DNA from 2 places in the Polaromonas sp. P1_G2 genome. Region 2 is predicted to be linked to the other one. Evidence: predicted binding sites of a transcription regulator. Region 2 holds the regulator's gene; the other holds the start of a gene.
What was found. Region 2 encodes HrcA, which represses chaperone genes, less so after heat shock. Its sites were predicted from a motif close to TTAGCACTCNNNNNNNNNGAGTGCTAA; they were not measured.
Positions count from the first base shown of each region.

Region 1: the regulator HrcA is predicted to act here: its motif matches at 1,761-1,787, upstream of rpoH (RNA polymerase sigma factor RpoH).

Region 1 covers NZ_JBFUBY010000113.1:641-4,761, forward strand. Annotated here, with positions in the region: partial or broken gene AC1D0P_RS13215 (7TMR-DISM family protein) at 1-552, opposite strand, end outside; gene rpoH (RNA polymerase sigma factor RpoH) at 768-1,703, opposite strand; gene AC1D0P_RS13225 (hypothetical protein) at 1,953-2,240, opposite strand; gene AC1D0P_RS13230 (Mpo1 family 2-hydroxy fatty acid dioxygenase) at 2,323-2,787, opposite strand; gene AC1D0P_RS13235 (Bug family tripartite tricarboxylate transporter substrate binding protein) at 2,924-3,898, opposite strand; gene AC1D0P_RS13240 (Ldh family oxidoreductase) at 3,925-4,121, opposite strand, start outside.
Region 2 covers NZ_JBFUBY010000150.1:7,522-12,950, reverse strand. Annotated here, with positions in the region: gene recN (DNA repair protein RecN) at 1-662, opposite strand, end outside; gene AC1D0P_RS15730 (NAD kinase) at 680-1,555, opposite strand; gene hrcA (heat-inducible transcriptional repressor HrcA) at 1,604-2,623, shown strand; tRNA gene AC1D0P_RS15720 (tRNA-Ile) at 2,670-2,746, shown strand; tRNA gene AC1D0P_RS15715 (tRNA-Arg) at 2,774-2,850, shown strand; gene AC1D0P_RS15710 (hypothetical protein) at 2,990-3,217, shown strand; gene greB (transcription elongation factor GreB) at 3,145-3,651, shown strand; gene AC1D0P_RS15700 (RelA/SpoT family protein) at 3,660-5,429, opposite strand, start outside.

The DNA.
Region 1 (4,121 bases), on a different contig from region 2:
GAAGTAGGTGACCGGCCGGGTTTGTTCGCTGTCCAGGTCGAAAACCGGGAAGCGGTCGGGGCGCGGCCATTGGCTCACCGGGATTTTGTCACCGGCCGTTTGTTCGACCCAGTTTCCGGCGACGTCACGGTAGTGCAGGCTCACGCGGTCTACACCCGCGCTGCTGACCTCCAGCGCCCAGCGCTGTGATAGGTCCGGCTGCATGGCGTTAAAGCGCAGCCACATCACCTGGCCGTCCAGCATGACGGTATGGCCGGCCGGGCGCATCGCGAACGGCAGGTCGTACTCCCAGGCCTCCACCTGCTCCAGCACGGCCTGGCCGGTCGCATCGATCCAGAACTGGCTGTGTTCAGCCAGGGGAATCTGGCCGTCGGGCGCGTTGAGCTGGAGTACCGGCAGCCGCGCGTCGGCGCCGTGCTGCGCCCATCCCGGCGTGACGCAAGCCAGCAGGCACGCCGCCAGCGCTCCCCTGATGCCGTTGCCGCAGAGAAGGGCGCGCACGAAGCGCTGAAAGCGTCCGGGCTTGCCGGTGAGCGCGTGAAAGATCCGCACGAATTCATTGTGCGGCCGTGCGTGGACAAAAAAGTTTTAAATTTTCGCCGGCCTTCCACGCCTGCGCGAAGTGGCGTGCGTGCGCAACGGCAATTTATTGCGGCAAAAACCGGATGAGACGGGGGCTCCCACAAAAAGAAAAGCCCGCACTGTGGAGGGTGCGGGCTTAGTGAAGCGGGCTGGCCTGGAGGGCTTCCGCTTTTATGCGTCTTCGCTTATGCGTAGGCCGCAAGCACTTTTTTCATCTTCTTCATCGCGGCGACTTCGATCTGGCGAATGCGCTCGGCGCTGACTTTGTATTCGGCGGCCAGGTCATGCAGCGTCATGCCGCCTGAACCGTCGTCGTTTACCTTGAGCCAGCGCTCTTCCACGATGCGGCGTGCGCGCGGATCCAGTTCTTCCAGCGCGGCCGTGATGCCGTCCGAGGCCAGATTGTCGCGCTGGCGCGATTCCATCAGCGCGGTCGGTTCCTGCGTCGCGTCGGCCAAATAGGCGATGGGGCCGAAGGCGTCTTCGCCGTCGTCGCCGGGGCTCGGGTCCAGCAGCACGTCGCCACCCGACATGCGCTGCTCCATCTCGATGACTTCCTCGCGCTTGACGTTCAGTGTCTTCGCCATGGAGTCGATCTGGCCTTCGGTCAGGGTGTCGCGGTGCGTCGCCACGTCGGCGTCGTCCTTGAAACCCTGCTTCATGGAGCGCAGGTTGAAAAACAGCTTGCGCTGGGCCTTGGTCGTGGCGACCTTGACCATGCGCCAGTTTTTCAGGATGTACTCATGGATCTCGGCCTTGATCCAGTGCATGGCATAGCTCACCAGGCGCACGTTCTGGTCCGGGTCGAAGCGTTTCACGGCCTTCATCAGGCCGATGTTGCCTTCCTGGATCAGGTCGCCGTGAGGCAGTCCATAACCCAGGTATTTGCGCGAAATCGACACCACCAGGCGCAAGTGAGAGAGCACCAACTTACCGGCGGAATCAAGATCGTTGTTTTCCTTGAGGTTTTTGGCGAATTCCTGCTCCTGCTCCAGGGTGAGCATGGGCAGGCGATTGACGGCGGAAATATAGGCGTCCAGGTTGCCCAGCGGGGGAACCAGCGACCAAGGGTTGACGGCTGCGACGGCGCCCGTCTGGGGCACGGCCACGGCAGCGGTCAGCGATTGGGGGGAAAGAGCATATGACACTGCAGAACTCCTTTTCTCTAGTGCTAAATATTAGCACTCTGTTGGAGCGAGTGCTAAGCAATAGGTTCAATGACTCGGATAGCGCAAGGCTAATAAGTAGTAACCCTTGGTATGCAGTATGACCAAAGGGGGCGGTTTTGGTTCGGGAGCTTTTGGTTTCCGGGATGTAAACGCTGGTAATGCCCCGGAACGGGTGAGACAGCAAGAAAAAGCGGCASGCGCTCAGGGCAGGCGCTTGTCGTCGCGCACTTCACGTACCTCGACGTCGACAACGTCAGCTGACGCGTTGCCGGCGTCGCGGCCTGCGCCACCCGGCCACATACCCTGGGGCGAGTAGCGCTGGAAGCGGCCGAACACCATGGCAGGTGCCGGCTTGCGGCCGGTAACCAGCGACTTCAGCAGGCTGAGGGCAACGACGATCAGCGCGGCGACCAGCAGGCTGACGGCGAACACCGCCGCAAACAGGCCCAGCACCAGTTTGAGGAAAAAACGCAGGATTTTGCTGATCAAGGCGGAGCACCCGTTAAAAGGTTTAAACCTTATAGGTGGAGCCGGGAGCTGCTATTTCAAGCTGGGAAGCATGCTGGATGGATCACCAGCGAATGCCCAGCCTGGCGAACAGCTTGCTCAGTACAAACAGCGGGCCGACCCAGAGATACTGGATGTCTTCAAAAAACGAGGGCTTTTTGCCTTCTATCTTGTGGCCTATGAACTGCAAGATCCAGGCGCCGACAAAAATGGCGATACAGATCGGCAGCACCAGCGAGCCCATGGCAAATATCACGCCCAKGAACACCGCAGACCACAGCGCCATGGTCGCGAAGAACACCGCGGACAGACGGGCGTAGTACACCATGCTGGCCGCGACAAAGGCATAAGCCACATAGGGATGCAGCGCAAACAGCATGCCGACCAGGCTCAGCATGATGAGCGGAATGGCGATGAAATGGATCAGTTCGTTGCGCGGGTTCCGGTGGCTTTCGCCATAGYGCGCCAGCAATTGGTCAACCTTGCGCGGCCCGGCAACGGCATCGGGGATGTCCGCTATGTCGTTCATGTATGTCTCCAGCGGCGGGGATCGCCTGTGGGGCGGATTTTCCGCCAGGCCGCCAGAACCGGAGCGGCGATTTACACAACGTAACGCAGGCCGCGAGCGGCCTGCGAACTTTGTACTTAGCGGCTGTGCCTGCCGATCAGGTCGGCGTGATTTTCGCGGTCTTGATAATCCGGCTCCAGCGGTCTATTTCGCTTTTCAGGAAGCGGCCGAACTCTTCTGAACCCTTTTGTGAGACACGAAAGCCTTGCTGCTTGGCGCGCTCTTCCACTTCCGCGCTGTACATGATCTTGATCATCTCGCGCGAGAATTTGTCCACGATGTCATCCGGTGTCTTGGCCGGGAGCATGGCTCCCGTCCAGTTTTCGACAAAGAGGCCAGTCATACCGGCCTCGAAAGCAGTCGGGACATCAGGCACCCCCGGGTGCCGGCCCAGGCTGCAGATCGCGATCGCGCGCAGTTTGCCGCCTTTGACGTGAGCGATCGATTCCGGATAGTTGGAAAAAATCACGTCCAGCTGGCCACCGATCAGGTCGACCATCGATGGCGCGCCGCCGCGGTAGGGCACATGGATCATCTTCGTTTTGTTCAGCTCGCAGAACAAGGCCATGGTCAGGTGTGCCGGAGTACCGTTGCCGCTCGAGCCCGCGCTCAGCTGCTTGGTTTTGGACACCGCCATCAGGTCCTTGAAGTCCTTGATCGGACTGGCAGCGGGAACAACCACAAGCATCGGCGAATTGGCCAGCAAGGCGACAGGGCGCAGGTCCTTGGTGAAACTGTAAGCCGCATTGGGATAGAGAGACACGTTCGCGGCGTGCGTCAACGTGATGGCCAGGATGGTATTGCCGTCGGGCGGTGATTTGGCGACCAGTTCGGCGCCGATCTGTGCGTTTCCGCCGGCCTTGTTTTCGACAATCACTGGAGTTTTCCACGCTTCAGACAGCTTTTGGGCGACCGTGCGGGCCATCATGTCGGTCAGGCCGCCGGGCGTGAACGGGACCACATACTTGATGGTGCTGCCCGGTTTGGGAAAGGCCTGTTGAGCCATCCCCAGGCCCGGAACGCCTGTCAGGGCTGCACCTGCTGATGCCAATACGATGTCGCGACGTTTCATGCCTACTCCTGTTGATTGAATAATTGTTAACCCACTAACTGATCCAACTGTGATTTGAGTGCGTCGGGAATGTTGAGTCCCGTCTGTAGTGCTTTCGTTTCGAGTGCGAGACGCCGCGCGCCGGCCAGGCGTACGCCGTCATCCAACAGCATTTCGGCGATTACGGTTTCCATGCGTTCAAAATAAGTGTCTGTGCCTGCAAGCGCGCCCGGGTCAATCAGGA
Region 2 (5,429 bases):
CGCAGGGCCTGGGCGTTGGACAGGCGCCCGTGCTGGGCATTGAGTTCGTCCCACTCGTCGGCACCGGGCGCGAGTTTGTCCAGTTCGCCGATCTGCCAGGCCAGTCGCTCGCGTTCGCGCTGCAGGCTGTCCTGGGCATCGCGTGCCTCCAGCAGCGTCTTCTGGGCCAGGCGCCACTGCTGCCAGCGGCGCGAGAGTTCATCCGTGGAAACGTCCGCATAGGAGTCCAGCAGGCCGCGCACCGCGTCGGGCCGGGTCAGGCTTTGCCAGGCATGCTGGCCGTGGATGTCCACCAGCTGGTCGGCGATCTCCTTGAGCTGCGTGGCGGTTGCCGCGCTGCCGTTGATCCAGGCGCGGCTTTTGCCTTGCACGTCTATCGTGCGGCGCAAGAGCAGGCTGTCGCCGCCGTCGAAGCCGGCTTGCTCCAGCCAGGCGGCCAGGCCCTTGGGGCTGTCGAACTCGACGCTGATCTCGCAGCGGGCCGCGCCTTCGCGTATCACGCCGGCATCGGCGCGCGCGCCCAGGGCCAGTTGCAGGGCATCGATCAGGATGGATTTGCCGGCGCCGGTCTCACCGGTGAGCACCGTGAACCCACCGGACAGGTCCAGCTCGAGTTCGTGGACGATGACGAAATCGCGAAGCGAGATGCTTTTGAGGCTCATAAATAAATCCGCGCCGTTCAGGCCACGCCTTCATTCCAGTGAAGTTTTTTGCGCAAGGTGTCGAAGTAGCTCCAGCCCTTGGGGTGCAGAAAGCGCATCTGGTGCTCCGAGCGCCTGACGGTGATGCGGTCGCCGTGCAGCAGGCTGGCCAGCGACTGCATGTCGAAGTTGGCGCTGGCGTCACGCCCCGCGACGATTTCAATCGTGATCTCGCCGGAGTCCGACAGCACGATGGGCCGGTTCGACAGTGTGTGCGGCGCAATGGGCGCCAGCACCCAGCCGGCAATCGAGGGGTGGAGCAGGGGCCCGCCGGCGGACAGCGCGTAGGCCGTGGAGCCGGTGGGCGAGGCGATGATCAGGCCGTCGGCGCGCTGGTTGGCCACGAAGCGGCCGTCCACCTCGACGCGAAGCTCCACCATGCCGGCGGTCGCTCCGCGGTTGACCACCACGTCGTTCATGGCGGTGGCGCTGAAAACGCAGCGGCCGTCGCGCACAACCTTGGCCTGCATCATCCAGCGGCGGTCTTCCTCGTACTCGCCGCGCAGCATGGGAATCAGGGTGGCTTGGTAGTGCTCGAAGGCAATGTCGGTGATGAAACCGAGCCGGCCCTGGTTGATGCCCACCAGCGGGATGCCGAACTGCGCCAGCAGCCGGCCTATGCCCAGCATGGTGCCGTCGCCGCCGACCACCAGGGCCAGGTCGCACTGCGCGCCTATGCCGGCTGCGTCCAGTGTGGGGAATTGCGTGAGGCCGGTGTTGCTGGCGGTGTCCTGCTCGATTGCCACCTCGCAGCCCTGGGTGCCCAGGAAATGCGCGATGTCCTCCAGCGCCGACCGGGAACCCTGTGCGTGGTACTTGCCGATCAGTGCGACATGGCGGAATTGCGATTTCATCGGCAAATTACATCACAACATCCGCCCCAAGCTTCGTAGAATGTCGGCATGCTTGATGATCGTGCGCGGTTGCTTCTCAAGGCGCTGGTGGAGCGCTACATTGCCGATGGGCAGCCGGTGGGTTCACGCACGCTGTCCAAGGCCTCGGGCCTGGAGCTATCCCCCGCCACCATACGCAACGTGATGAGCGACCTCGAGGAGCTCGGCCTGATCGTCAGCCCGCACACCTCGGCCGGCCGCATCCCCACGGCGCGCGGCTACCGCCTCTTCGTCGACACCATGCTGACCACGCAGCGCGACTCCTTTCCCGCTGTGGGCCAGATAGGCGCCCCCCGGCTGGCGCCCGACCAGCCGCAAAAAGTGCTCAGCAATGCGGCGCACATGCTCTCCAGCCTGTCGCAATTCGTCGGTGTGGTCATGGCGCCGCGCCGCACTTCGGTGTTCCGCCACATTGAATTTTTGCGCCTGTCCGAAAAACGCTTTCTCGTGATCATCGTGTCGCCCGACGGCGACGTGCAGAACCGGGTCATCTTCACCGAGGCCGACTACAGCCAGTCGCAACTCGTGGAGGCCGCCAATTTCCTCAATTCACACTACGCCGGCATGGCGATAGAGGAAGTGCGCGAGCGCCTGAAAAACGAGGTCGAGGCGCTGCGCGGCGAGATTGCCACGCTGATGCAGGCTGCGGTCAAGGTCAGCTCCGAAGCCATCGAATCGCGCGACGAAGTCGTCATCTCAGGGGAGCGCAACCTGCTGGCCGTCAGCGATTTTTCCGGCGACATGGGCAACCTGCGCAAGCTGTTCGACCTGTTCGAGCAAAAGGCGCAGCTGATGCGCCTGCTCGACGTGTCCAGCCGTGCCGAGGGCGTTCGTATCTACATAGGCGGCGAAAGCCAGGTCATTCCCTACCAGGAGCTGTCGGTGGTGACGGCGCCTTACGAGGTCGACGGCCAGGTGGTGGGCACGCTGGGCGTCATCGGCCCCATGCGCATGCCCTACGAAAAAATGATCCAGATCGTCGACATCACCTCCAAACTGGTCAGTACGGCCCTCAGCCACAGCAAGTAGGCTCGTGAGCAGGTCCCCGCAGGCCCTTACAATCTCCCTCTTGTGTGGGGCGTTAGCTCAGTTGGTTAGAGCAGAGGACTCATAATCCTTTGGTCGAGTGTTCAAGTCACTCACGCCCTACCATTTAAATAAGCTATAATTTGAGGCTTAGCGGCTGTAGCTCAGTTGGATAGAGTACTTGGCTACGAACCAAGGGGTCGTGGGTTCAATTCCTGCCAGCCGCACCACTTTTATTAGTGATTTCAATAGCTTAGAGGCTTACCCCTCTAGGCTATTTTTCTTTGCGCAGGGCTTTTTAGTGGTTTTCAGGGGCTGTACGTCCACCAGCCGCTCCGCTATTCTGGAGGCTCATTCCGGAGGAGAAACATGGGATCACTGAACGTCGAGGACCACGGCGACTGGCTGAGTTTTGGCCTGTCGCACGCAGGCAGCACCATTCCGGTCAGGATTTCGCGCGAGGCGATGGAGGAGTTCTTCGGCGCCGTGCCGGAGCCGGACTCGACGAGCCCGCGCTCGCGCCCCTGCCTGCGGGCGGCAAAAACTACATCACGCCGCAAGGCTATGAGCGCCTGCGCAGCGAACTGCTGGACCTGATCGACAACGAGCGGCCGAAAATGGTGGAAATCGTCCACTGGGCGGCCAGCAACGGCGACCGCTCGGAAAACGGCGACTACCACTACGGCAAAAAGCGCCTGCGGGAAATCGACAGGCGCATCCGCTTCCTGACGCAGAGGTTGGAGATCGCGGAAATCAGCAACCCCTCCATCCACCACGGCAGCGACCAGGTCTTTTTCGGCGCGACCGTGAGTTATGCCGATGACAGCGGCGCAGAGCGCATGGTGACCATCCTCGGCATCGACGAGGCCAACAGCGCCCTGGGGCAAATCAGCTGGATATCGCCCGTCGCCAGGGCGTTGCTCAAGTCGCGGGTGGGGGATGAGGTGAGCCTCGTGACGCCGCAAGGCCTGCAGACGCTGGAGGTGCTCAAGGTGGACTACCCGGCGCCCGACGAACGCACGGCCGGTTAAGCGGCAGGCTAGCCGGTCGACTTGGCGCGCTGAACCCGCAGCACTGAGGGCGTGCGCTTGACACTGCGCAGGGCCGAAGCCAGGTGCACGCGGTCACGTACCGCTACGCCAAAACGCAGGTCGGTCGCGTCGTGCGAGGGCTCCTGCTCCATGTCGACGTGGGTGATGTCGGCCTCGGCGCTGGCCAGCGCGGCCGCAACGCGTGCCAGCACGCCCTTGCCGTTGGACACCGTGACCAGCAGGTTGGTCTCAAAAGTGCGCACCGGTTCGTCCGACCAGTCGACCGCGATGAAGCGCTCACTGTCGCGGTGCTGCAGGCGCTTGGCGACGGCGCAGTCGTCAGTGTGTATGACCAGGCCCTCGCCGCGGCCCAGGTAGCCGACGATGCCGTCGCCTGGAATGGGCCGGCAGCAGGGCGCGAACTGCACCGAGGCGCCTTCGCTGCCGTCTATCACCAGGGCGCCTTGCGACACCGACTCATGGGCGGTGTAGCGCTCGCGGCTCATCAGCAGCGCATTGGGTTTTTCGCCGGTCTCGGCGAGCAAGGTCACGATGCGCTTGGCGACCATGCTGGCAATCCGTTTGCCCAGGCCGATGTCGGTCAGCAAATCGGCACGCGTGCGGTTGCCGGTAAAGCGCAGGATTTTTTCCCAGGTACCGTGATGGGCCTCGTCGTCCTCGGGCAGGCGTTCGCGTTCTATGCCCTCGGCGCGCAGCGCCTGGGCCAGCATTTTTTCGCCCAGGTCCTGCGATTCCGACAGCGCCATGGTCTTCAGGTGGTGGCGTATCTTGGAACGCGCCTTGCCTGTGCGCACAAAACCCAGCCAGCCAGGGTTGGGGCTGGAGACGGAAGCCGTGATGATCTCGATAACGTCGCCGTTGTGCAGTTCGGAGCGCAGCGGTACCTGCTCGCCATTGACCTTGGCGGCTACTGCGCGATGGCCCACATCGCTGTGGATGGCATAGGCGAAGTCCACGATCGTCGCGCCGCGCGGCATGGCCATGATCTGGCTTTTCGGCGTGAATACATAAACCGCTTCGGGGAACAGGTCGATCTTGACGTGGTCCCAGAACTCGGCCGCGTCACGCGTTTCATGCTGGATGTCGAGCAGCGACTGCAGCCACTGCGTGCCCAGGCGCTGCGAGGCGTCGCTGTCCGGGTCCGTAGCCTTGTACAGCCAGTGGGCCGCCACGCCGGATTCGGCCACCACATGCATGGCCTCGGTGCGCATCTGGAACTCGATATTCGTGCCGAAGGGGCCGACCAGGGTGGTGTGCAGCGACTGGTAGCCGTTGATCTTGGGGATCGCGATGTAGTCCTTGAACTTGCCGGGCAGGGGCTTGTAGAGCTGGTGCAGCACGCCCATCGCGGTGTAGCAGGCGGTCAGGTCCTTCACGATCACCCGAAAGCCGTAGAGGTCGGTGACCTGGGCGAAGGACAGGTGTTTCTCGTCCATCTTGCGGTAGATGGAATACAGCGTCTTTTCGCGCCCGGAGATCAGCACGGGCACCTGCGCGTTGGTAAAAGCCGATTCGACTTCGCCTTGAACCCGCTTGATCACGTCGCGCCGGCGGCCGCGCGCCTTTTGCAGCGCCTTGGTCAGGGTCGCATAGCGCCAGGGGTGCAGGTGCTGGAAGGACAGGTCCTGCAGTTCGCGGTAGGTGGTGTTCAGGCCCAGGCGGTGGGCGATGGGCGCATAGATATCGAGGGTTTCGCGCGAGATTCGGGTCCACTTGGCGCGCGGGACGTCGCCCAGCGTGCGCATGTTGTGGGTGCG